3 regions of the Streptomyces sp. NPDC024687 genome follow, and region 3 is predicted to be linked to each of the others. Evidence: riboswitches for the same ligand, from Rfam matches in the RefSeq annotation. Region 3 holds a riboswitch; each other region holds the start of a gene.
The links. A riboswitch is a leader RNA that binds a small molecule or an ion and turns the genes downstream of it on or off. The one in region 3 is predicted to bind cobalamin.

Region 1: another riboswitch for cobalamin. It lies ahead of ACZ39I_RS06055 (cobalamin biosynthesis protein); the one in region 3 lies ahead of ACZ39I_RS14160 (ribonucleoside-diphosphate reductase subunit alpha).
Region 2: another riboswitch for cobalamin. It lies ahead of nicT (Nickel transporter NicT); the one in region 3 lies ahead of ACZ39I_RS14160 (ribonucleoside-diphosphate reductase subunit alpha).

The regions. Positions count from the first base shown of each region.
Region 1 covers NZ_JBVHLJ010000001.1:1,349,780-1,357,659, forward strand. Annotated here, with positions in the region: gene cobN (cobaltochelatase subunit CobN) at 1-1,658, opposite strand, end outside; gene ACZ39I_RS06050 (cobyric acid synthase) at 1,655-3,190, opposite strand; gene ACZ39I_RS06055 (cobalamin biosynthesis protein) at 3,187-4,128, opposite strand; cobalamin riboswitch at 4,230-4,369, opposite strand; gene ACZ39I_RS06060 (hypothetical protein) at 4,510-4,731, opposite strand; gene ACZ39I_RS06065 (inorganic phosphate transporter) at 4,757-6,007, opposite strand; partial or broken gene ACZ39I_RS06070 (hydrolase) at 6,223-6,370, opposite strand; gene ACZ39I_RS06075 (class II aldolase/adducin family protein) at 6,524-7,189, shown strand; gene ACZ39I_RS06080 (alpha/beta hydrolase) at 7,430-7,880, shown strand, end outside.
Region 2 covers NZ_JBVHLJ010000005.1:335,069-342,948, forward strand. Annotated here, with positions in the region: gene ACZ39I_RS21645 (ATP-binding protein) at 164-598, opposite strand; gene ACZ39I_RS21650 (helix-turn-helix domain-containing protein) at 823-1,704, shown strand; gene ACZ39I_RS21655 (DUF397 domain-containing protein) at 1,707-1,892, shown strand; gene thrS (threonine--tRNA ligase) at 2,408-3,622, shown strand; gene ACZ39I_RS21665 (nucleoside hydrolase) at 3,660-4,622, shown strand; gene nicT (Nickel transporter NicT) at 4,651-5,781, opposite strand; cobalamin riboswitch at 5,811-6,016, opposite strand; gene ACZ39I_RS21675 (ArsR/SmtB family transcription factor) at 6,098-6,445, shown strand; gene ACZ39I_RS21680 (hypothetical protein) at 6,633-7,001, shown strand; gene ACZ39I_RS21685 (hypothetical protein) at 7,098-7,388, shown strand; gene ACZ39I_RS21690 (hypothetical protein) at 7,721-7,880, opposite strand, start outside.
Region 3 covers NZ_JBVHLJ010000003.1:497,425-505,304, forward strand. Annotated here, with positions in the region: gene ACZ39I_RS14135 (GlxA family transcriptional regulator) at 1-513, opposite strand, end outside; gene ACZ39I_RS14140 (hypothetical protein) at 606-776, shown strand; gene ACZ39I_RS14145 (hypothetical protein) at 804-1,580, shown strand; gene ACZ39I_RS14150 (hypothetical protein) at 1,573-2,031, opposite strand; gene ACZ39I_RS14155 (ribonucleotide-diphosphate reductase subunit beta) at 2,101-3,111, opposite strand; gene ACZ39I_RS14160 (ribonucleoside-diphosphate reductase subunit alpha) at 3,111-5,492, opposite strand; cobalamin riboswitch at 5,618-5,746, opposite strand; gene ACZ39I_RS14165 (GNAT family N-acetyltransferase) at 5,799-6,299, opposite strand; gene mctP (monocarboxylate uptake permease MctP) at 6,374-7,880, opposite strand, start outside.

The DNA of each region.
Region 1 (7,880 bases), on a different contig from region 3:
TTGGCCTGGGTGCCCTCGCCGGGGTCGTTGACGATGAAGGGGTAGATCAGCGGCAGCTCACCGAGCACCGCGTCCGGAGCACAACCCCCGCTCAGGCCGAGGCCCTTGCCCGGCAGCCACTCCATCGTGCCGTGCTTGCCCATGTGGACGACCGCGTCGGCGCCGAAGGAGTGGTCCAGCCACCGGTACGCGGCCATGTAGTGGTGCGACGGCGGCATGTCCGGGTCGTGGTAGATCGCGATCGGGTTCTCCCCGAAGCCGCGCGGCGGCTGGATCATCACGACGACGTTCCCGAACTGCAGGGAGGCCAGCACGATGTCGTCCCCGTCGACGTAGAGGGAGCCGGGCGGCTCGCCCCACGCGTCCAGCATGGCCTGACGCAGCTGCGGGTCCAGCCGGCCGAACCAGGCCCGGTAGTCGGCGAGCGGCACCCGCGCGGGCGCGGAGGCCAACTGGTCCTCGGTGAGCCACTCGACATCGTGACCGCCGGCCTCGATGAGCCGGTGGATGAGCTCGTCGCCGTTGTCGGGGTACCCCTCGACGACGTACCCGGCATCCCGCAGCGCGTCCAGCACCCGCACCGCCGAGGCGGGCGTGTCCAGGCCCACCGCGTTGCCGACCCGGGAGTGCTTGGTCGGATACGCGGTGAAGACCAGCACGAGCTTCTTCTCGGCGTTCGGCTTGTGCCGCAACTCCGCGTGCCGTACGGCGATCCCGGCGACCCGCGCCGCCCGCTCCGGGTCGGCCACGTACACCGGGACGTCGTCGGGGCCCTGCTCCTTGAAGGAGAACGGCACGGTGATCAGCCGTCCGTCGAACTCCGGGATCGCGACCTGCATGGCCGCGTCCATGGGGGACAGGGCCGCGTCGGACTCGTCCCAGACCGCCCTGGACGTTGTCAGGCAGAGCCCTTGCAGCACGGGCACGTCGAGGTCGGCCAGCGCCCCGATGTCCCAGGCCTCCTCGTCACCGCCGGCCGAGGCCTGCGAGGCGTGGGTACCGCCGGCGGCGAGGACGGTGGCGACGAGTGCGTCGGCCCGGGCGAGGATCTCGTAGAGCGCGGGGTCCGCCCCGCGCAGTGAACCGCAGTACACGGGAAGGGCGTTGGCGCCCTTCGCCTCGATTGCCTCGCACAGGGTGTCCACGAAGCCGGTGTTGCCGCTCAGCTCGTGGGCCCGGTAGAAGAGCACGCCGACGGTGGGGCGGCCTTCCACGAGAGCGGGGTCACCGTGGACGCCGTACTCCGGCATCTTCTGCGGCTCGACGAACCCCTCGCCGGTCAGCAGCACGGTGTCGGACAGGAACCGGGCGAGTTCCTCCAGGTTGGCGGGCCCGCCCTCGACGAGGTACTTGAGCGCCTCGGCCACCACACCGGCCGGTACGGACGACTCGGCCATCAACTCGGCGTCGGGAACGGCCTCTCCGCCCAGCAGCACGGTCGGGATGCCCGAAGTCTTCAGCGCGGCGAGCCCGTCCTCCCAGGCCCGCTTGCCGCCGAGCAGCCGTACGACGGCGATGTCCGCGCCCTCGATCAGCGCCGGCAGCTCCTGCGCGACATCGACCCGGGTCGGGTTCCCGATCCGGTACGAGGCGCCGGAAGCGGCCCGGGCCGCCAACAGGTCCGTGTCGGCGGTGGACAACAACAACACTGTGCTCATGCGGGCGCTCCCGGTGGAATGAAAGGCAGTCCTTGCGGCGCGCCGGACTCGATGAGCCGCCACAGCGCGTCCGTGTCCGCGTGCTGTTCGATCAGGTCGCCGAGCCGGTCGAGTTGCTCCTCGCGCAGCGCGGCGAACGACGTGTCGTGGGCCGGCACGAACCGGCGGCCCGCGGCGGCCGCCACCTCCCGCAGGAAGGCCCGCCGGAAACCGTCCGACTCCAGAGAGCCGTGCCAGTGGGTCCCCCAGGTCTGGCCGACCCGGCAGCCGTCCAGACTGTGTCCTTTGTCATCAGAGATGAACGCTTGGCCCCCGTGGATGTCGGCGACCCCGTGATGGATCTCGTACCCCGCGACGGGCTCGCCGAGGGCTTCGCCCTCCGGCCGGGTCAGGGTCTTCTCCCGCGCGAACCGCACCCTGACGGGCAGGGCCCCGAGCCCCTCGACGTGCCCCTGGCGGCTCTCGACCTCGTCCTCGATGTGCTCGCCGAGGATCTGGAAGCCGCCGCAGATGCCGAGGACGGGCCGCTGCTCGGCGACCCTGCGCCCGATGGCCTCCGCGAGCCCCCGCTCCCGCAGCCACTGAAGTGCCCGTACCGTCCCACGGGTTCCCGGAATCACGACGAGGTCGGCGTCGGCCAGTTCCTCGGGCCGGTCCACGAACCGCACCACGACACCGGGTTCGGCGGCCAGGGCGTCGACGTCCGTGAAGTTGGACATCAGCGGGATCGCGCACACGGCGACCCGCAGCACATCCTCCCCGAGGGGAGGAGCCGTGTTCGACTCCCGGACCGTCCCCCGCAGGGACACCCGCAGCCCGTCCTCCTCGTCGATCCCGAGGCCGTGCCGGAAGGGCAGCACGCCGTAGGTGTGCCGCCCGGTGAGTCCGTGGAGCATGTCGAGCCCGGGTTCCAGGAGGCTGACATCCCCCCGGAACTTGTTCACCAGGAACCCGGCGACGAGCTTCTGGTCCTCTTCCGAGAGCAGCGCGACGGTCCCGAAGAAGGAGGCGAAGACGCCCCCGCGGTCGATGTCGCCCACGACCAGCACGGGCAGCCCGGCGTTGCGGGCGATCCCCATGTTGACGATGTCGGTCCGCCGCAGGTTGATCTCGGCCGGGCTCCCCGCCCCCTCACAGATCACCGCGTCATACGTGCCCCGCAACTCGGCGAGACAGTCGAGCACGGTCCCGAGGAGCTGCTGCTGCCGCCCCCCGTGATAGCCCCGGGCGCTCAGTTCACCGACCGGCTTGCCGAGCAGCACGACCTGACTGCTCTGCTCGCCACCGGGCTTGAGCAGCACGGGATTCATCAGCGCGGTCGGCTCGATGCGGCAGGCCTGCGCCTGCATGGCCTGGGCCCGCCCGATCTCCGCGCCCTCCCTCGTCACGAACGAGTTGAGGGACATGTTCTGCGCCTTGAACGGCGCGACCTTCACCCCCTGCCGCACCAGCCACCGGCAGATCCCCGCGGTGACGACACTCTTGCCGGCGTCCGAGGTGGTACCGGCGACGAGAAGCCCTCCGCCACTCATGCGCTGCGCCCCTTCACGAAGGCCCGCGCGGCGACACCGACGCCGAGCGCGAGCAGCCCGACGCGCCGCGACAGCCGCGCGGCACGCTCGATGTCGTACATGGCGACGGCGCGCCCCTCCTGATGCAGCACCGGCCGGTGCTCGACCCGCCCCGCGTACGAGAGGGTCCCCCCGAGCCGGACACCCAGTGCCCCCGCGAACGAGGCTTCGACGGGCCCGGCGTTGGGGCTCGGATGCCTGTGCGCATCCTCCCGCCAGGCCCGCACGGCACCCCGGGGATCGTCTCCGGCCGCGGCGGCGAGTACGGCGGTGAGCCGCGCCCCCGGCCACCCGGCGAGGTCGTCGAGCCGGGCGGAAGCCCACCCGAAACGCCGGTACCGGGGCGACTTGTGCCCCACCATGGCGTCCAGCGTGTTCACGGCCCGGAATGCGAGCAGCCCCGGCACCCCGCCGACGGCACCCCACACCAGCGCCCCCACGACGGCGTCGGACGTGTTCTCGGCCACGGACTCCACGACCGCCCGGGCGATCCCGTCGGCATCGAGGGCCTGCGGATCCCGCCCGCACAGATGGGGCAGCCGCTCCCGGGCCGCCTCGACGTCCCCCGCCTCAAGCGCCCGCCCGATGACCCGGGCCTCCCGTACGAGGGAAGTCCCGCCCACGACGGCCCAGGTGGCGGCGCCGGTGAGCACGACGGAGGCAGCACGGGAGGGACGTACGACATGCTCCGCGACAGCGCCGAGCGCCACCGCACCGCCCACGCACACGGCGGTGTGCAGCGCGCCCCACCCCCGGTGGTCCCGCCACAGCACCCGCTCCACGGCTCCGGCGGCCCGCCCGAACGCGGCGACCGGATGCCCACGACGGGGGTCACCGAGCAGAAGGTCACCGATCAGACCGGCGGCGGCGCCGTACGCGAAAACGCGATCGGCACGCATCGGGTCAGCCGATCACAAGGTCGTTCACGTACCGGGTACCGCTGGTGGATCGGCAGGCGAGCATCGCGTCATGTCCTCACTCAGGGTGTCCACGCCCTGGTTCGACGAGTCCGGCGGCGAGAGTTCCTGGCTCCCGGGGTTGTCTACCCCGGTGACAGTGGCGGGACCGCGCCGGATTCGCACCGGCTTCCTCTTCTGCCGCCGTAAATGGCTCCGGCAGTCCACCACGGGCCTTCGAGACCCGTCAACTTGTTGTTGACCTGCGGCGGGAGAGTGTGCAGAACCCCACATCGCCGGTCATGAAAGACGGCCGGGCGGGCGCGGAACTGGAAGTTCCGCGCCCGCCCGGCCGTCGAGTGACGGGGTTCCGTCAGGCCATGATCAGGCCACGATCAGAGAGATCCCGTACGCCACCGCCGCCGCGCACGCCGCGAAGCAGGCGTAGGCGCCGGTGACCGCGAGCGTGGCCGAGCCGCCCTGGGCCGTGGCCCGCTCCTGGCGGGACAGGCCCATGATGCCGAGGGTGAACAGGGCCACGAGGCCCACGGTGACGACGAGGCTGACGCCGAAGACGGAGCCGAGTGCTTCCCAGTCGATCTTCATGGTGAGGCTTCCTTAGGAGGGGGGCTCAGACGGCGGCCGGCGGGGCGGCCGGTTCCGTCGCGGCGGCCGGGGCGGGGGCCGGAGCCGGGATCGTGGCGGTGAGGCCCTCGGTCACGGTGCCCGTGGGCGGCGGGGTCACGGCGGCGATCGCCGTGGTCACCACGCCGGCCGGCTCGTCGGTGTGGTTGACGTTGGACGCGTCCACGACCTCGCGCCGGGAGATCTTCCAGATCGCCGCGCTGGAGGCGACGAGGAAGACCGCCACGAGCGCCGTACCCCAGTCGCCGAGGTTCGTGACCGACTCGGCCAGGGCGCCCACCAGGGCCGCCGCCGGGAGCGTCAGGCCCCAGGCCACGAACATCCGCGTGGCCGTCGACCAGCGGACGACCCCGCCCTTGCGGCCGAGGCCCGCGCCCATCACCGAACCGGAGACGGAGTGCGTGGTGGAGAGGGAGAAGCCGAGGTGGGAGGAGGCCAGGATGACGGTGGCCGCGCTGGTCTGGGCGGCGAAGCCCTGCTGCGGCTGGAGGTCGGTCAGGCCCTTGCCCATGGTGCGGATGATGCGCCAGCCGCCGAGGTAGGTGCCGAGCGCGATGGCGAGACCCGCGGAGAGGATGACCCAGGTGGGCGGGTCGGAGTCGGGGGCGACGACGCCGCCGGCGACCAGGGCGAGGGTGATGATGCCCATCGTCTTCTGCGCGTCGTTGGTGCCGTGGGCCAGCGAGACCAGGCCGGCCGAGGCGATCTGTCCGGTGCGGTAGCCCTTCGCGGCGGCCTTGCCGTCGGCCTTCTTGCCCAGCGTGTAGGAGAGCCGGGTGGCCAGCATGGCGGCGACACCCGCGACGATCGGGGCGGCGACGGCGGGGATGAGGACCTTGGTGACGAGCGCGTCGCCGTGCACCGCGCCCATGCCCGCCGAGGCGATGGTGGCGCCGATCAGACCGCCCATCAGGGCGTGCGAGGAACTGGAGGGCAGACCCACCAGCCAGGTCAGCAGGTTCCAGAGGATCGCGCCGACCAGGGCGGCGAAGATGACCTCGGGACGGATGCCGGTCTCGTCGACGAGACCCTTGGAGATCGTGTTGGCGACCTCCACCGAGAGAAAGGCGCCCACAAGGTTCAGCACGGCGGACATGGCCACCGCGACCTTGGGCTTGAGCGCACCGGTCGAGATGGTGGTGGCCATCGCGTTGGCGGTGTCGTGAAAACCGTTCGTGAAATCGAACGCGAGTGCGGTGACGACCACAATCGCGAGGATCAGCGAGAAGTTTTCCATTTACCCAGGCAATCGTTCGAGGTCATTGGCAGATTGAAGGTAGGTAACCTGGATGAACGGAAGGTGAACTGGGGCGGGCGGCACGGTGACCGGAATCTTCTGCTATCCCCGCGTCGAACCCCGCGGCCCCCGCGCGACCCGTACGCCCCATGGCTACGCCCCGACGGCGAACCTCTTGAGCTGTCGTGCCGACCCGTTGAAGAGATTTTGGTCACCGTGTAGCTCACCGGCCGGCGCCCGGTGAGCCGCTTCACCTCGTCACTGAACGACCTGATCGGTCATGCCGTGGCACTTCTGCTTCTTGCCGTACGGGTTGTATGCGATGTCCAGTGCCGGCGGCAGGGTCCGGCCGTCCGCGGACCAGGCTGTCCGGCAGTGCGAAGTGGTACGCCCCGAGCAGGATGCCGACTCGGTCGCCTTGACGTAGACGAACCTGGCGCCCTTGGCTCTGGCCTGCTGCCAGGTGTGCACGCCCGGAAACGCGCCCCCTGGCGCCCCGCCTGGCAGGATCACGGCATGGCTGAGGAACGGCAGAAATCATCGGGCGAGGCGGACGCGTGGGGCGAGTTGGTCGACACGGCCCGCCGGACGGTCGCCGAAGGACTGGTCGTCGGCACCTCCGGCAACGTCTCGGTGCGCGTCGGGAACACGGTCCTGGTCACCCCGTCCGGCGTCCCCTACGACCGTCTCACCCCGGACGACGTGACCGGCGTCGACCTGGAGGGCCGTCAGGTCCTGGGCACCCTGGTCCCCACGAGCGAACTCCCCATGCACCTGGCGGTCTACCGCAACACCGACGCCCGCGCGATCGTCCACACCCACGCGGTGCACGCCACGGCCGTCTCCACGCTCGTGCCCGAACTCCCCCCGATCCACTACATGACCGGCGCCCTCGGCGGCCCCGTCCGGGTCGCCCCCTACGCCACCTACGGAACCGACGAGTTGGCCGAGAACATGCTCCACGCCCTCGCCGACCGCTCCGCCTGCCTCCTCCAGAACCACGGCACGATCACCTACGGCTCCACCCTCACCCAGGCCTACGACCGCACGGCCCAGCTGGAATGGATGTGCCACCTGTGGCTCACGGCCCGATCGGTACCGGGCCTGACCCCGAACCTCCTGACGGAGCGACAGGTCGAGGAGGCGGGGGAGCGGTTGCGGGGGTACGGGCAGCGTGGTTAGGGGGTGCCGGGTCGGGTTGTCGGGCGGCTGCGGGCCGGTGGGGGCTGGTCGCGCAGTTCCCCGCGCCGCTAAGGGGTTGCAGTCACCTGCGCCAGGACGCCCACCCGGGGCCGCCGCAGGCGTTCAGGGGCGCGGGGAACTGCGCAGAACGCCCGCCCCCACCGAACCCGCACCCGCAACCGAACCCGCACAGGCACCCGCCCACTGGCCCCACCCCGCCTCCCCCGCGACACTGAAGACGTGCGCACTGTCAAAGCGACGGCCGCTGCCGTCACCGCAGCCCTGGCCGCCGGCGCCGCCGGAATCGTCGTCGGGAGGATCGCCAGCGACGCCGGACTGAAGGCGCCCGCGGGCCGCCCGCTGCCCGGCGAACCCCGGCTCACCGTCCACTCCACCGCAGCGGGCCGCATCGCCCTCACACGGGACCTCGCCGCCCTCCGCCCCGGCACCTACGGCCTCGCCGGCGACGACTCCCACGCCGTCGTGGGCCCCGTCCTCGCCACGGAACCGCACTCCGCCGACACCGTCGTCCGCCGCCTGGAACGCGTCACCCACGGCACCCTGAAACCCGGCGACAAGGTCTGGCTCACCCCGACCACGCACGTCGGCGACCCGAAGTCCGCCCTCGGCCTCGACCACACCGACATCGACATCCCGGGCGAACTCGGCTCCCTGCCCGCCTGGTTCGTGC
Region 2 (7,880 bases), on a different contig from region 3:
GTGGTGGGCGCGCTGTAGAACGGCGGCGACCGAGGTCGGGTAGGGCTGTGGCGGCGGCTGGAGCGTCGGGGGCAGCGGTGTAGACGAGGACGGTCGCGCCGTCCAGGTCCAGGTCTCGGGGGGAGGGGGACTTCCGGGCCGTCAGCGAAGAACTCCGCGGTGACTACTCATCGTGCTTCGGGAGGTCCAGTTCCGCCCACACCGTCTTGCCGACCGTGAGTCTTTCCACCGCCCAACGTCCCGCCAGTACGCGGACGATGAGCAGCCCCCGCCCGAACTGGTCGTCGGGGTGGGAGGGGCGGGTGCCGGGGAGGCGTTCGCCTCTCGGGTCGGTCACCGCGATGCGGAGGGCGGTGGTGGTGAGGGTCGTCTCGACGCGGAAGAGGCGGTCTCGTAGGCAGCCGTGCAGCAGGGCGTTCGTGCACAACTCGCTTGCCACCAGGGCTGCGTCGCCGGCGAGGGCGGGGTGGCCCCAGTCGACGGCGAGTGCGGCGACGCGTCTGCGGGCGAGGGGGATGCTGTGCGGGTACGGGGTGTAACTGACCTGGTCGTGGCGGTCGTAGGACTTGGGTGGGCCGGGAGGGCAGGCGTCGGTCACGGGTTCCTCCGGGGGCGGGGGAGCGGGCGAGTTGGGGTGGCTCCGCCATGCGGGCAGCACGGTGCACTTCCGCCAACTGAATTCGCTGTGTGTGCGGTCGAGTACTGAAGGTAGTGACGTGCTGAACCGTCGCGCAAGCGGTCTCGGGGAAATATGTCTCCGATTTCGCTTGTGTTGTGGCTCCGGTGAACCTCACACTGACCACGATCAGGAGGTGACCCGAGGTGTCCACAGGCCGGTTCACGCGCGGAACCCGCGTATCCACAGTCCTGGCGCGCAAGTTGGGCGGTGAACTGCTGAGGCTGCGGGACCGGGCCGGCCTGACCCAGCCGCAGGCTGCGGAGGCGCTCTCGGCGACGGCCGCCAAGGTGGCCAAGATGGAGCGCGGGTGGGTGCCGTTCCGCGATCCCGACATCAAGATCCTGTGCGAGCTGTACGGCGTGGCCGAACCGAAGGCCGTGGAGAGGCTGTTGAGCCTCGCCAGGACCGACCGGGAGCGGCGCAAGGCCAAGGGGTGGTGGAACCAGTACCCCGAGTTGCGATCCCTCGTGGAGTACGTCGCCCTGGAGGACATCGCGACCGGCGTCCGGACCTGGCAAGGGGCCTTCGTCCCCGGCCTCCTGCAAACGCCGGACTATGCCAGGGCGCTGGCGATCGGCAACGCCGACTGGGACGAGCCGGGTGAGATCGAGCGGTTCGTGGAGGCGAAGGTCGCCCGGCAGGGGCGGCTGAAGGACAGCAGCCCGCTCGATCTATGGGCCGTGGTCGGCGAAGGAGCGCTGCGTCAACTGGTCGGCGGCCGTGAGGTCATGCGTGCCCAACTGACCCACCTCGTCGAGGTGTCCCGGCTCCCCAACGTAAAGCTTCAGGTGGTCCCGTTCCTCGCGGGCTCCCACCCCGGCATGACCAGCGCCTTCAGCGTCGTCTCCTTCGCCGAACCCGGCGCGATGGACGTGGTCTACATGGATACGACCTCGTCTACGCTGTGGCTGGAGAGCGAGGCGGACGCCGCACGGCACAACACCAAGTTCGAGCGGATCGCAAGGAACGGACTCGCCCTTCACGATTCCGTCGAGTTGATCGAACGCATCCGCAAGGAGCTGTGACCGTGCCGCACTTCGAGTTCGCCAAGTCCAGCCACAGCAGCGGCAACGGCGAGTGCGTCGAAGTCGCCCGCAACCGCCCCCACACCGTCGCCGTCCGCGACTCCAAGACCCCCCACGGGCCGATACTCCAGGTCGTCCCCGACACCTGGACCACCTTCATACGTGCCCTGCACCACACTCACCCCTGACCAGACCCCATGTCCTGGACCGAAGCCGAATACCTCGACCTCCTCCAGGCCGGTCCTGGGCCGCGGCACTCGACTGGTACCCCTACGAACCCGCCGACGAGCCCTACCGCGGCCTGGTCTTCCACGACGAGGCCTGGCACTGGGCCATGAGTCGGATCTACGGGGAGCGTTACACCGTCGAGCATCCCGAACTGGCCGATCCGTCCCCCGAGTAACCGGCCCTGACCTGACGCCCACACCGCCAGGTCACCGCTGCCCACGGACTCGACCTGCCGGAACCCCATCCCACCCAAAAACCGGTCGCCCCACCCCCACCCCTCCCCCTACCCTCACCCCATGCAGCGCGCCCAAGCCAGAGCCATCCCCTCCATCACGACGACGCCGGAGCAGGTCCCGGCGCGCTGACAGCTGACGCAGTCCGAAGCCCCGGGGCGAGTGCCCCGGGGTTTTGTCGTTCCCGTCGGTTCCTCGCCCCCCGATGAGCGAGGGAGACCCCCATGAAGTCCTTGGAGCCCATGCACGACCACCGTCGGCTCGGCCGCGCGCTGGAGCTGTTCGACACCGATCCCCTGATGGGCGCGGGGCTGCCGTACTGGCTGCCCGACGGGGCCGTCGTACGGCATGTCCTGGAGGAGTACGTCAGGGAGGTGGAGCGGGCCGCCGGATACCGGCACGTGTACTCGCCGGTGCTCGGGAAGCGGGAGCTGTACGAGATCTCCGGGCACTGGTCGCACTACGGCGACGACATGTTCCCGCCGATGCGGCTCGGCGGCGAGGAGGTCGTGCTGCGGCCCAGCCTCTGCCCCCACCACGCCCTCATCTATCGTTCACGGTCCCACAGCTACCGTGAACTGCCCCTGCGCATCGCCGAGTTGGGCGGCATGTACCGCTCGGAACTGTCCGGCGTCCTCGGCGGCCTCACCCGCGTCCGCTCCATCCAGCTCAACGACGCCCACATCTTCTGCACCCCGGAACAGGCCGTGGCCGAGGCCCGCGCCGCCCTCGACCTCATCCGGCGCGCCTACGACGACCTCGGCATCCGAGCGGCCAGGTACCGACTGTCGCTCCCGGGAGACTCCGGCAAGTACGTCCCCGACCCGCAACTCTGGCGCCGCGCCACCGCCCTCCTCGAAGAGGTCCTCGACGGCGTCGACCACGAGTCCGTCGAGGGCGAGGCCGCCTTCTACGGCCCCAAGATCGACGTGCAGATCACCGACCCCGCCGGCCGCGAGTCCACCCTCTCCACCGTCCAGATCGACTTCCACCAGCCCGAACGCTTCGACCTCCACTACATCGGCCCCGACGGCGCCAAACACCGCCCGGTGATGGTCCACCGCAGCATCATCGGCAGCGTGGAGCGGGCGGTCGCCCATCTCATCGAGGCACACGGCGGCGCCTTCCCGGTGTGGCTCGCCCCCGTGCAGCTGATGGTCCTGCCGGTCGCGGAGGCACAGGAGGAACGGGCCCATGAGCTCGTACGGCGGGCCGAAGCACGCGGCATCCGGGCCGAACTCTCCGCCCCCGGCCACGGCACCCTCGGCGCCCGCGTCCGCGCCGCACGCCTCGTGCCGTACCAGGCGGTGATCGGGGAGCGGGAGGCCGACGCGGGCTGTGCGGCCGTACGGCTGCGGGACGGGCGTAGGCCGGGAGCCGTGCCGGTCGGCGAGCTGCTGGAACAGATCGCTGCCCGCCGCGGTGATCGCGGGGCCGAACTCTGGGCGGCTGCGTAAGGTCGATCCGTACCGCCAGTGACGAAAGGACCCCGCCGTGACCGGTCAGCCCATCCCGGTGATCATCGACTGCGACACCGGTGTCGACGACGCCCTGGCCCTGCTGTTCGCCGTACGGCACCCGGCCATCGATCTGCGCGCGGTCACCTGTGTCGCCGGGAACACCGACGTCGACGGCGTCGTGCGCAACACGCTGACCGTCCTTGAGCAGGCCGGGGCCGGGGACATCCCCGTCGCCCGGGGTGCCGCGCGGCCGCTGATCGAGCCGGTGCGTGCCGCGCACCACGTGCACGGGCTGGACGGCATGGGTGACCTGGGGCTGCCCGCGCCGACCCGGGTCGCGGTGGACGTCGACGCCGTGACCCTGCTCAGGCGGGAGATCCTCGCCTCCCCGACGCCGGTCACCCTCATCCCCACCGCGCCCCTGACGAACATCGCCCTGCTGCTCCGCACCCACCCCGACGTGGTGCGGAACATCGAGCGGATCGTGTTCATGGGCGGCGCGGTGGCGACCGGGAACGCCACCCCCGTCGCGGAGTTCAACGTCTGGCACGACCCCGAGGCGGCCGCCGTGCTGCTCACCGCCGGGGTCCCGATCACGATGTACGGCCTGGACGTGTTCGAGCGGGTCATCGTCCCCGCCGCCGACGTCCAGCGGCTGCGGGCGAGTTCGGAGCCCAGCCTGCGCATGGCCGGGGACCTCCTCGCCCACCGCGACCCGGCCACCTCCGGTGACCCCACCCCCACCGGTGGCCTCGGCGACGCGGGCGCGGTGTGCGCGGTCGTCGACCCGGAGGGGCTGACCACCGAGCTGCTGCCGGTGGAGGTGAGCCTCGCCCCCGGCCCGACGCGCGGCCAGACCGTCGTCGACCGCCGCCGCCGTCCCGGTGAGTCCGAGATCCACGAGGGCGAGCGTGAAGTGACCCTCGTGGACGTGGCGTTGGGCGTCGACGTGGAGCGGTACGTGAAGCTGTGGCTGACGGCGGTGGAGGGGGCCTAGCCTCTCGCGGCGCGGTCCCAGCGGTCCCTCAGGAACTGCTGACGCTCCACCGCTGCTCCACCTTCGCGAGCCGCCAGTAGGCGATCGCCGCCGCCCACACCACCACGAACAGGCCGACGATGACGTAGCCGACGTTGTCGAGGTCGATGTCGGCGATCCAGGTGGTGAGGGCGTCGGTGAGGTCGAGCTTGTCGTGCAGGACGCCGACGAGCTCGATCGTGCCGATGAAGAAGGCGACCGCGATGGACAGCCCGGTGATGGCGAGGTTGTAGAAGACCTTGCGGACGGGGTTGGAGAAGGCCCACTGGTAGGCGAAGTTCATGAACGTGCCGTCGAGCGTGTCGAACAGGCTCATGCCGGCGGCGAAGAGCAGCGGCAGGCAGAGGATGGCGTACCAGGGAAGGCCCGCGGCCGCCCCCGACCCGGCCATCACCATCAGGGTCACTTCCGTGGCCGTGTCGAAGCCGAGCCCGAACAGGAAGCCCAGCGGGAACATCTGCCCCGGCCGGGTGATGGACTTGGTGAGCCGGCCGAGGATCCGGTTCATGAAGCCGCGCGAGTCGAGATGCTGCTCCAGCTCCTTCTCGTCGTACGTCCCCGCCCGCATCGCCCGGAAGACCTTCAGGATGCCCAGCAGGGCGACCAGGTTGAGGGCGGCGATGAGATAGAGGAACGACCCGGAGACCGTCGTACCGAGAAACCCGAGCACCTGGTGGGTACTTGACCCCTCGTTCATGACCTTGCCGGCCAGCTGGGTGCCGCCGGCGATCAGCGCGGCGAGCACGACCACGACACTGGAGTGCCCGAGCGCGAACCAGAACCCCCCGGACACCGGCCGCTTGCCGTCCGCCATCAGCTTGCGCGTGGTGTTGTCGATCGCGGCGATGTGGTCGGCGTCGAAGGCGTGCCGCATCCCGAGGGTGTAGGCGGTGATGCCGAGTCCGATGCCGAAGGCCTTGTCGCCCACCTCGTAGTGCTCGGGGACGACGAGCAGGAAGAGGATGCCGAAGGCGACGACGTGCAGGGCGGCTATCGCGGCCATCAGACCGACCGTCTTGACGGTGTCCTCGCGACGCCAGCGGAAGGAGACGGGGGCGGCGGCGGTCTCGTGCAGGGCGGTCTCGGGCCGCGCAGTCTCGGGCAGCGCAGGATCAGTCATACGGTGGTCACTCCAGCACCTCGTGGATGAACGCGTGAGCTGCCGTGGCCGGTCTCCTGGCTTACGGGTCGTACGTTTCCCTGCCCGCCTTCCCGGCCTGATGGTGAGGGCCAGTGGCTGTCCCGTGAGGGACGTGGGAGGGGAACTCCCCGATCACAGTGGCGAGGGCCGCACCGGAATGGACCTTTGAGGGGTCGTCACCGGCTTCCCGAGCACCACGGCCCGCCCACCGTAGGCGGGGACGGGGGTTCCTGCATAGCTGCACACCTGCGCAGGTATGGAAGATCACACAGAGCCGCCTGCGAGGATGTGCGCCATGCACCTCGTCCCGGCCGACCGAGCCGACCGCCGCACGATCGACGGACACCGGGTGTGCGACGCCATCGCCGCGATCGGCGACCCGGGACACGTCCGCACCTGGTCCGACCGCTTCGCCCTCCTGGCCGACCCCAACCGTCTCGCCCTGCTGCTCGCCCTGTACCGGACCGGCCCCCTGGCCGTCTCCGACCTCGCGATCGCGACCGGCATGAACGACCCGGCCGTGTCCCAGGCGCTACGGCTGCTGCGGGCGGCCGGGGTCGTGGCGGGCGAGAAGGAGGGGCGGGTGGTGCGGTACCGGGTGGTGGACGAGGCGGTACGGGGGCTGTTGCAGCAGGTGTCGTGAGGGGGCGGGGCAGGCGAGGCCCTGGGGGACGACTCCGGATTCCTGTGGGGCAGGGGCAGTTCAGCGGCACTGAAAGACCGGGCATCCGTCACCATGCCTGTGTACCGTGCCCCTATGACCGACAACCGAAAGGGCCGTGCCGCGTAGGCGCCCCTCAGCCCTGAGGGCTGAACTGCCGATCCGTCGCGTGAGCCCGCGACGGTACCCGGCCATCGACGGCCTCTCCGCACGCTGCATGGCCGATCTGCGCCGCCTCGAACGATCCCGCTCCTTCCTCGAGGACACGGTTGAAGCGTTCCGGCGCTGGAAAACTCTTGCCCACGGACCGCTCAGGCTGATCGCGGACCCGACGACAGCGCAGCGATGCGGCATTCCCGGCTGTTGTGACGTGGGCTACTTCCGCGATCACCTCGAAGCCGTTCTGCACGCCCTGCCCAAGAAGAGCGCCCGAGAGTTGCGCGCTGTCCTGACCCCCCTCGACGACGAGATTCTGCGGCGGGCGAAGGTCATCCAGGTCGACAATCTCGGCGTGCCGTGGTGGCGGGACCAGCTCTAGTCCAGGAGGCGTGAGCGCTGCTCAACTCGCTTGACACGGTGGTGCCGCCGTGAGGTGATCCATGCACCGTGATCCTTTGGGGGGACCTTGTCGTACGTGGCCGTGACGCTTGCTGGTGCCGACACACCGGGTGAGCATCTCCAACTGGCGGCCTTCACGGCCATGGCCGCGATCGTCTTCATATGGCTGGGGCGACGGCAGCGCAGCACGGGGCGCAACGTGCTCGCACCGAGCGAGACGATGAGGGCCGGTGACCGGCTCATCCCGGCACCACCCCCGAGCCGCGGGCACCGTAGAGCAGGGTGGGTGTGGATCGCCTTCGGCTGCGTCTTCCTCCTGCCGGCGGTGTTCAACCTCCTGGCGGCGATCCGTGAACTCATCGACTGACAACTCGCCGCCGTGGGGGTGGCATCGACAGGAGGACCCGCGTCGCTGAGGATGCCGGGGTGACCGATGACGAACTGGTCCTGGCGGTCCGTACGCATGTGGCCGGCAGAGAGCTGCCCGGCGGCTGCTGAAGCGGATGTATCTCGAGGTCGCCAACGGTGGCTTCGGGCCCTGGCGGGCGGTGTCGCCGACCGTGCGTCCGGGCCGGGCCGCCGAGACCCGGAGCAGTCGGCCGCGGTCGTCGGTGAGCGCGATGACGAGCAGGCCATGGCATTTGCCCTTGTCGGAGTGGTTCTTCCGGTTCTCTTTGCCGGTGCGCCGCCGGGTGCGGATCAGCGTGCCGTCCAACGGCACCACCCCGCCACCACAGCGCAGTACCGCGAGCACGATGGCGGCGGTCTTCCCCGAGGGCAGGGCCGCCACCGTGAGCTGATCTTCTCGCAGTGGCCGCGTATCAGATCGGCGAGCCAGTTCAGGGTGGCACTCGACAGC
Region 3 (7,880 bases):
GATGTGCAGACAGGCGTCGATGCCGGCGGCGGTGCCCGCGGAGGTGATCACCGGGTCCTCGTCGACGTACAGGACGTCCGGCTCGACCGTCAGCCGCGGATAGGCGAGCGCCAGCTCCTCCGCGTGGTGCCAGTGCACGGTGCAGCGCCGGCCGTCGAGCAGCCCGGCGGCGGCGAGCAGGAAGACGCCGGAGCACACGCTGAGCACCCGCGCCCCGCGGTCGACCCCGTCGCGCAGGGCCTGGAGCAGCTCGGGCGGAAACTCCCGCGTCTCGTAGTCGGCGCAGGCCGGCACGGCGATCAGATCGGCCGACTCCAGCCGCTCCAGGCCGTGCTCGACCTGCAGGGTGAAGCCCGAGCGCGAGGTCAGCCGGGGCCCCTCGCCCGAGGCGACCGCGAAGTCGTACACGGGCAGTCCGTCGTCGCTGCGGTCGGTTCCGAAGACCTCGCAGACCACGCCGAGCTCGAAGGGATTCACGCCGTCCAGGACGACGGCCGCCACGTTCTTCAGCATGCTGCCAGTGTGCCTCAAAGGTGGCAGTAAATCGAGGGTGTGCGGCAGTCCTGCCACTGTTTGTCAGGAGTCTGCGGCGCGACAGTAGTGACATGACTACCGCAGAGACACAAGGACTGATCGGAATGCTGACCGTTCTCGGAATCCTCGTCCTCCTGGTCCTCCCGTCGGTGATCGGGATCATGCACGACCGCCGGATGGACCGTCAGATCAAGCGGGCCTACGAGTACCGGGCCGCACGCAGGACGACGCGCACCGTCTAATCTCTCCTGAACCATCAGGGGAGGAACATGAGACACAGACTGTGGGCCGTGGCAGGCGGGGCGGCAGCCCTGACCCTGCTCACGGCCACCGGCGCCCATGCCGAGGGCGAGGGTGACATCAGGGTCACCAAGACGGTGGTGAACAAGGGCGGCAACGTGATCATCGGTACCGCGAAGACCGTCACGTACCCGATCGCGATCACCATCAAGGACGACTCGGGCGTCAAGAAGATCACTGATCTCAGCACGTTCAACAGGTCCAACGGCTACGGCTTCATCGAATGGAACGGCGACTCTTCCTGCGTGAGGAAGAGCTCGACGACGTCCGTGTGCACGGGCACGATGACGGTCGACCCCGGCTGGATCGCCGCGAGCGACGACATCGACAGCAACAGGGTCGCCGGTGTCTGGCAGGTCAACGCCACCGTCAAGGCCAACGACGGCGACTACTGGATCTCGGACCACATCGCCGAGTACAAGGTCAAGCGGGCCGCGCAGCTCACCACCGACGCGACCCCCGAACCCGTCGCCAAGGGCGCCCAGCTCACCGTCAAGGGCAAGCTCTCCCGGGCCAACTGGGAGGACCTGGAGTACCACGGCTACCCCGGCCAGGCGGTCAGGCTCCAGTTCCGCGCGGCCGGCGCCGCCCACTACAGCACGGTCAAGACCGTGAAGACGGACAACGTGGGCCGGCTCAGCACCAAGGTGACCGCCACGTCGGCGGGCAGCTGGCGCTGGTACTTCCCCGGCACCACGACGACCTCGTTGAAGGTGTCGGCCGGGGACGCGGTCACGCTCAGGTGATCAGCACGGTGACCCGCCACTCCTGAATGCCCTTGCAGGAGATGCCGCCGGTCCCGGTGGCGCACAGTGGACGCTGTGAACTCAGCCGGACCCGGCCCGCCGAGACCGCCTTGTACGCGGAGCTCGCGTCACCGGGCAGCAGGACGATGCCGCTGTTGGTGGCCTCCAGACCGCTGCCGTCGACGGCGACCGGCTTCCAGGGCCGGTTCCTGGTCCCGTCCAGGCTGATCCGGATCGTGTCACCCACCGTGAGGCACACGGTGTCCCCGCTGTCGGTGGCACCGAGTTCCGCCCGGGTCGTGCATCCGGTCGCGGTGGGTGTGGCGCTGGGGGAGGACGGCGACACACTGTCGCCGCCTCCCCCCTTCCCGTTCCCGGCGTCGGTGCCGCAGCCCGCGAGGAGCAGCGTCAGTGTCGCGAGGGCGAGGGTCGTCTTGCGGATCGGGCGCATGGATGGCCTCCTTCCCCCTTGGACGTACCACCCACGTGCCCGGATCCACCGATTTTTGAAGATGTCCCGTCAGAAGTCCTCGTCCAGGTCGACCGTGCCCTCCACGGCCACCTGGTACGCGGACGGGCGCCGCTCGAAGAAGTTGGTCAGCTCCTGGACACCCTGGAGCTCCATGAAGGAGAACGGGTTCTGCGAGCCGTACACCGGCGCGAAGCCGAGGCGCGTCAGGCGCTGGTCGGCGACGCACTCCAGGTACTGCCGCATCGACTCGGTGTTCATGCCCGGCAGCCCGTCGCCGCACAGGTCCCGCGCGAACTGGAGTTCCGCCTCGACGGCCTCCGCCAGCATGTCGGTGACCTGCTGCTGGAGCCGGTCGTCGAAGAGCTCCGGCTCCTCCTTGCGGACGGTGTCGACCACGTCGAAGGCGAAGGACATGTGCATGGTCTCGTCACGGAACACCCAGTTGGTGCCGGTGGCGAGACCGTGCAGCAGACCCCGGCTGCGGAACCAGTAGACGTACGCGAAGGCGCCGTAGAAGAAGAGGCCCTCGATGCACGCGGCGAAGCAGATCAGGTTGAGCAGGAAGCGGCGGCGGTCGGCCTGGGACTCCAGCCGGTCCAGCTTCTCCACCTCGTTGATCCACCGGAAGCAGAACTCCGCCTTCTCGCGGATCGAGGGGATGCTCTCGACTGCGTCGAAGGCCGCCGCCCGGTCCTCCGGATCGGGGAGGTAGGTGTCCAGCAGCGTCAGGTAGAACTGGACGTGGACGGCCTCCTCGAAGAGCTGCCTGCTCAAGTACAGGCGCGCCTCGGGGGAGTTGATGTGCTTGTACAGCGTCAGCACCAGGTTGTTCGCGACGATCGAGTCACCGGTCGCGAAGAAGGCCACCAGGCGGCCGATGAGGTGCTGCTCGGCGGGGCTGAGCTTCGCCAGGTCGGAGACGTCCGAGTGGAGATCGACCTCCTCGACGGTCCAGGTGTTCTTGATGGCGTCCCGGTAGCGCTCGTAGAAGTCCGGGTAGCGCATGGGGCGCAGGGTCAGCTCGAAGCCGGGGTCGAGCAGGTTCTGGGTGCTGGGCATTACTGGCAGGCCTCGCAGGACTCGGGGTTTTCCAGGGAGCAGGCGACCGCGGCTTCGGGGGCCGGCTGCTGGACGGGGACCGTCGCCTGTGCGGCGCGGGCGATCCGGGTCGCCGGGCGCGAGCGCAGGTAGTACGTCGTCTTCAGCCCGGACTTCCAGGCGTACGCGTACATCGAGGAGAGCTTGCCGATGGTCGGCGTCTCCAGGAAGAGGTTCAGGGACTGCGACTGGTCGAGGAACGGGGTCCGCGCCGCGGCCATGTCGATCAGAGCGCGCTGCGGGATCTCCCACGCCGTCCGGTACAACGCCCGTACATCCTCGGGGATCCACGCGAAGTCCTGCACCGAGCCGTTCGCGTCGCGCAGCGCCTCACGGGTGCGGGCGTCCCACACGCCGAGCTCCTTGAGCTCCTTCACCAGATACGAGTTGACCTGGAGGAACTCACCGGACAGCGTCTCGCGCTTGAACAGGTTGGAGACCTGCGGCTCGATGCACTCGTACACCCCGGCGATCGAGGCGATGGTGGCGGTGGGCGCGATGGCGAGCAGGAGGCTGTTGCGCAGACCCGTGGTGGCCATGCGCTCGCGCAGTGCCGCCCAGCGCTCGGGCCAGGTGAGGTCCGTCGCGTAGTGGTCGGGGTGCAGAACCCCCTGTGCCGTACGGGTCTTCTCCCAGGCCGGCAGCGGGCCGCTGCGCTCGGCGAGGTCGGCGGAGGCCTCGTACGCGGCGAGCATGACCCGCTCGGCGATCCGGGTGGAGAGCCGCTTGGCCTCGGGGGAGTCGAAGGGCAGGCGCAGCTTGAAGAAGACGTCCTGCAGGCCCATCGCGCCGAGGCCGACGGGACGCCACTTGGCGTTGGAACGGCCCGCCTGCTCGGTCGGGTAAAAGTTGATGTCGACGACCCGGTCGAGGAAGGTCACGGCGGTGCGGACGGTGGCGTCGAGCCGCTCCCAGTCCATGTCGCCGGTCGTCGTGTCGGCGAACGCGCCGAGGTTCACCGACCCCAGGTTGCAGACCGCCGTCTCCCCGTCGTCCGTGACCTCCAGGATCTCCGTGCAGAGATTGGAGGAGTGGACGGTGTGGCCCGGCAGCGCCGTCTGGTTGGCCGTGCGGTTGGCGGCGTCCTTGAAGGTCATCCAGCCGTTGCCGGTCTGCGCCAGGGTGCGCATCATCCGGCCGTAGAGGTCACGCGCGGGGATCGTCTTCTTCGCGAGCCCCGCGGCCTCGGCCTTGCGGTACTCCGCGTCGAACTCCTCACCCCACAGGTCGACCAGCTCGGGCACGTCGGCCGGCGAGAAGAGCGACCACTCGGCGTCCGCGTTCACCCGGCGCATGAACTCGTCCGGCACCCAGTGCGCGAGGTTCAGGTTGTGCGTACGACGGGCGTCCTCACCGGTGTTGTCCCTGAGCTCCAGGAACTCCTCGATGTCGGAGTGCCAGGTCTCCAGGTAGACCGCGGCCGCGCCCTTGCGCCGGCCGCCCTGGTTCACGGCGGCCACCGAGGCGTCGAGGGTCTTCAGGAACGGGACGATGCCGTTGGAGTGCCCGTTGGTACCGCGGATCAGCGAACCGCGGGAGCGGATGCGGGAGTAGGCGATGCCGATGCCGCCGGCGTGCTTGGAGAGCCGGGCGACCTGGTGGTAGCGGTCGTAGATGGAGTCCAGCTCGTCCTTGGGGGAGTCCAGGAGGTAGCAGGACGACATCTGGGGGTGCCGGGTGCCGGAGTTGAAGAGGGTGGGGGAGGAGGGAAGGTAGTCGAGACGGCTCATGAGCCGGTAGAGCGCGGCGACTTCGTCCAGGGCGCGCAGGGTGTCGTCCTCGGCGAGCCCGGACGCCACCCGGAGCATGAAGTGCTGGGGGGTCTCGATGACCTTGCGGGTGATCGGGTGCCGCAGGAGGTAGCGGCTGTACAGGGTGCGCAGGCCGAAGTAGCCGAAGCGGTCGTCGGCCCCGGTGTCGACCAGCGCGTCGAGCCGCTCGGCGTGGATGCGCACGAACTCGGCGGTCCGGTCCGCGATGAGACCCTCGCGGTGGCCGACGGCGACCGAGCCGGTGAACGAGGTGACGCCCTGCGAGGCGGCCTCGGCGGCGATGGAGACGGTCAGCAGCCGGGCCGCCAGCCTGCTGTACGCGGGGTCCTCGGAGATGAGGCCGGCCGCCGCCTCGGTGGCCAGCTCGCGCAACTCCACGGCCATTTCGGGGGAAGCCGCACGCGAGGAACGGCCCCGCAGCGCGGCGGCGGCGACCCGGCCGGGGTCGGCGTCGGGGAGGTCGGCGGTCAGCGTGGTCAGGGTCCGCAGCAGGGCGGCACCGGGGCCGTCGTGGTCCTGCTGTGCGGTCCGCTCGGTCACTGAGGCCGGATCGGCCGGCGCGATGGTCACGTGGGGCACTCCCTCGCTGGGCACGGGGGCCTTGCGGAGGGCAGGGGGCAGCACACGAGCGCGCACGGCGTCGCGTCCACCGGCCCATTCCACGAGGCCCGGACGTCATGACACCCGGGCCGGTGTGGCGCGGGCGGCTGTCGGCAGGTCCTCGGACTGACACTCATGTGCGCTTATGCGCGCATGAGTACACCGTTGCGGGACAGTTCCGGATTCGCACCGGATTCCCCTGCGGCGACAGCGAGCATGAGCATACATCTTGTGCCGGGTGAGGAAAGCAGGCCCATATGTTGTGTCGCGGTGACTTCAGAGCGTCAACTCATAGGCGAGAAGCGTGAACTCGTCGCCGGGGATCGGCTTCCAGTCGCGCTCGGGGGCGCGGGTGAAACCGAGACGTTCGTAGATGCGGTGGGCGGTGTGCATCGTGGGCTGGGTGCACAGGACGATGCCGGTGGTGGCCGCGGTCCCGGCGCGCTCGATGCAGGCCTGGACGAGGGCTTGTCCCACGCCTCTGCCGCGGGCCGCGTGAGCCACCGCGAGCATGCGGATCTCCGCCTCGCCGGGGCGGGCGAGGTCGGCCAGGGGGCCGCCGGAGGGGACGAAGGTGACGGTGCCGAGGACGGTGTCGTCCGCCACGGCCGTCAACACGTCCGCGGCGGCGGCCCGCTTGGCCACGTCCCTGAGCTCTTCGAGGTACCAGTCGCTCTCGCCGAACAGCAGGAGGCCGTCCTGGAGATAGGCCTGGGCGGTGATCTCGCCGAGGGTCTCGTACTCGGCGGGTTCCGCGGCCCGGATCACGATGTCCATGCCGGTGAGTGTGCCCGATGGGTACGACAACGGGCCGCCGGACGACTTCTCCGACGGCCCGCCCGACTCCGTGACTAGTGGACCGAACTCGCTGTCGCCGGCGGGAGTTCCGTCTGGACCCCCGGGTCGCCCGCGTCCGCCGTGTAGTCCTCCGGGCTGGTCTCGTCCACGCCGTCGGGAGCCTTCAGCGCCTTCAGCACGAAGGTCAGGACCACCGTGACGACCAGGTTGAGCACGAACGCGGTCAGGCCGATGTAACCGATCTCGCCGATGCCCGGGATCTCCTTGGCCGAGCCGCCGAAGTGCTTCTGGGTCGGGGAGGCGACGCCGTACGCAGCGACCGTGCCGTAGACCATGCCGACCGCCCAGCCGGCGAGCAGGGCCCAGCGGTGGAACCAGCGGGTGAACAGGCCGCCGACCAGGGCCGGGAAGGTCTGCAGGATCCAGATGCCGCCCAGCAGCTGGAAGTTGATGGCCACCGTCTTGTCCATGGTGAGGACGAAGACCAGCGCGCCGACCTTCACCAGGAGCGAGACCAGCTTGGAGACCTTGGTCTCCTGAGCGGGCGTGGCGTCCGGCTTGATGAAGTCCTTGTAGATGTTGCGGGTGAACAGGTTCGCGGCCGCGATGGACATGATGGCCGCCGGGACCAGCGCGCCGATGCCGATCGCCGCGAAGGCCACGCCCGCGAACCAGTCCGGGAACATGTCCTCGAACAGCTGCGGGATCGCCAGCTGCGGGTTGGTGACCTTGACCCCGGCCGCGATCGCCATGAAGCCGAGCAGCGCGAGCAGGCCCAGCATCAGGGAGTACAGCGGCAGGATCGTGGTGTTGCGGCGGATCACCTCACGGCTGCGCGAGGAGAGCGTCGCGGTGATCGAGTGCGGGTACATGAACAGCGCGAGCGCGGAGCCCAACGCCAGCGTGGCGTACGTCCATTGGCCCGCCTCCAGCGGGACGAGGCCGCCCGCCTTGGCCGCCGTGTACTTCTCGCTCGCCGCGCCGAAGACGTCGTCGAAGCCGCCCAGCTTGATCGGGATGTAGATGATCGCCACCGCGATGACGATGTAGATCAGCGTGTCCTTCACGAACGCGATCATCGCGGGGGCCCGGAGGCCGGAGGAGTACGTGTAGGCCGCGAGGACACCGAAGGCGATCAGCAGCGGCAGGTCCTTGACGAACCAGTTCGTGTTCTCGCCGCCGCCGATGCCCATGACGTCCAGGACCGCCTGGATGCCGACCAGTTGGAGCGCGATGTACGGCATGGTCGCGAGGATGCCGGTGACCGCCACCGCCAGCGACAACCCCTTCGAGCCGAAGCGGCCGCGCACGAAGTCCGAGGTCGTGACGTATCCGTGCTTGTGGGAGACCGACCACAGCCGCGGCAGGAACGTGAAGATCAGCGGGTACACCAGGATGGTGTACGGCACCGCGAAGAAGCCGGCCGCGCCCGCCGCGTAGATCGCCGCGGGGACCGCGACGAAGGTGTACGCCGTGTAGAGGTCGCCACCGAGCAGGAACCAGGTTATCCAGGTGCCGAACGAGCGGCCGCCCAGGCCCCATTCGTCGAGGCTGTGCTCG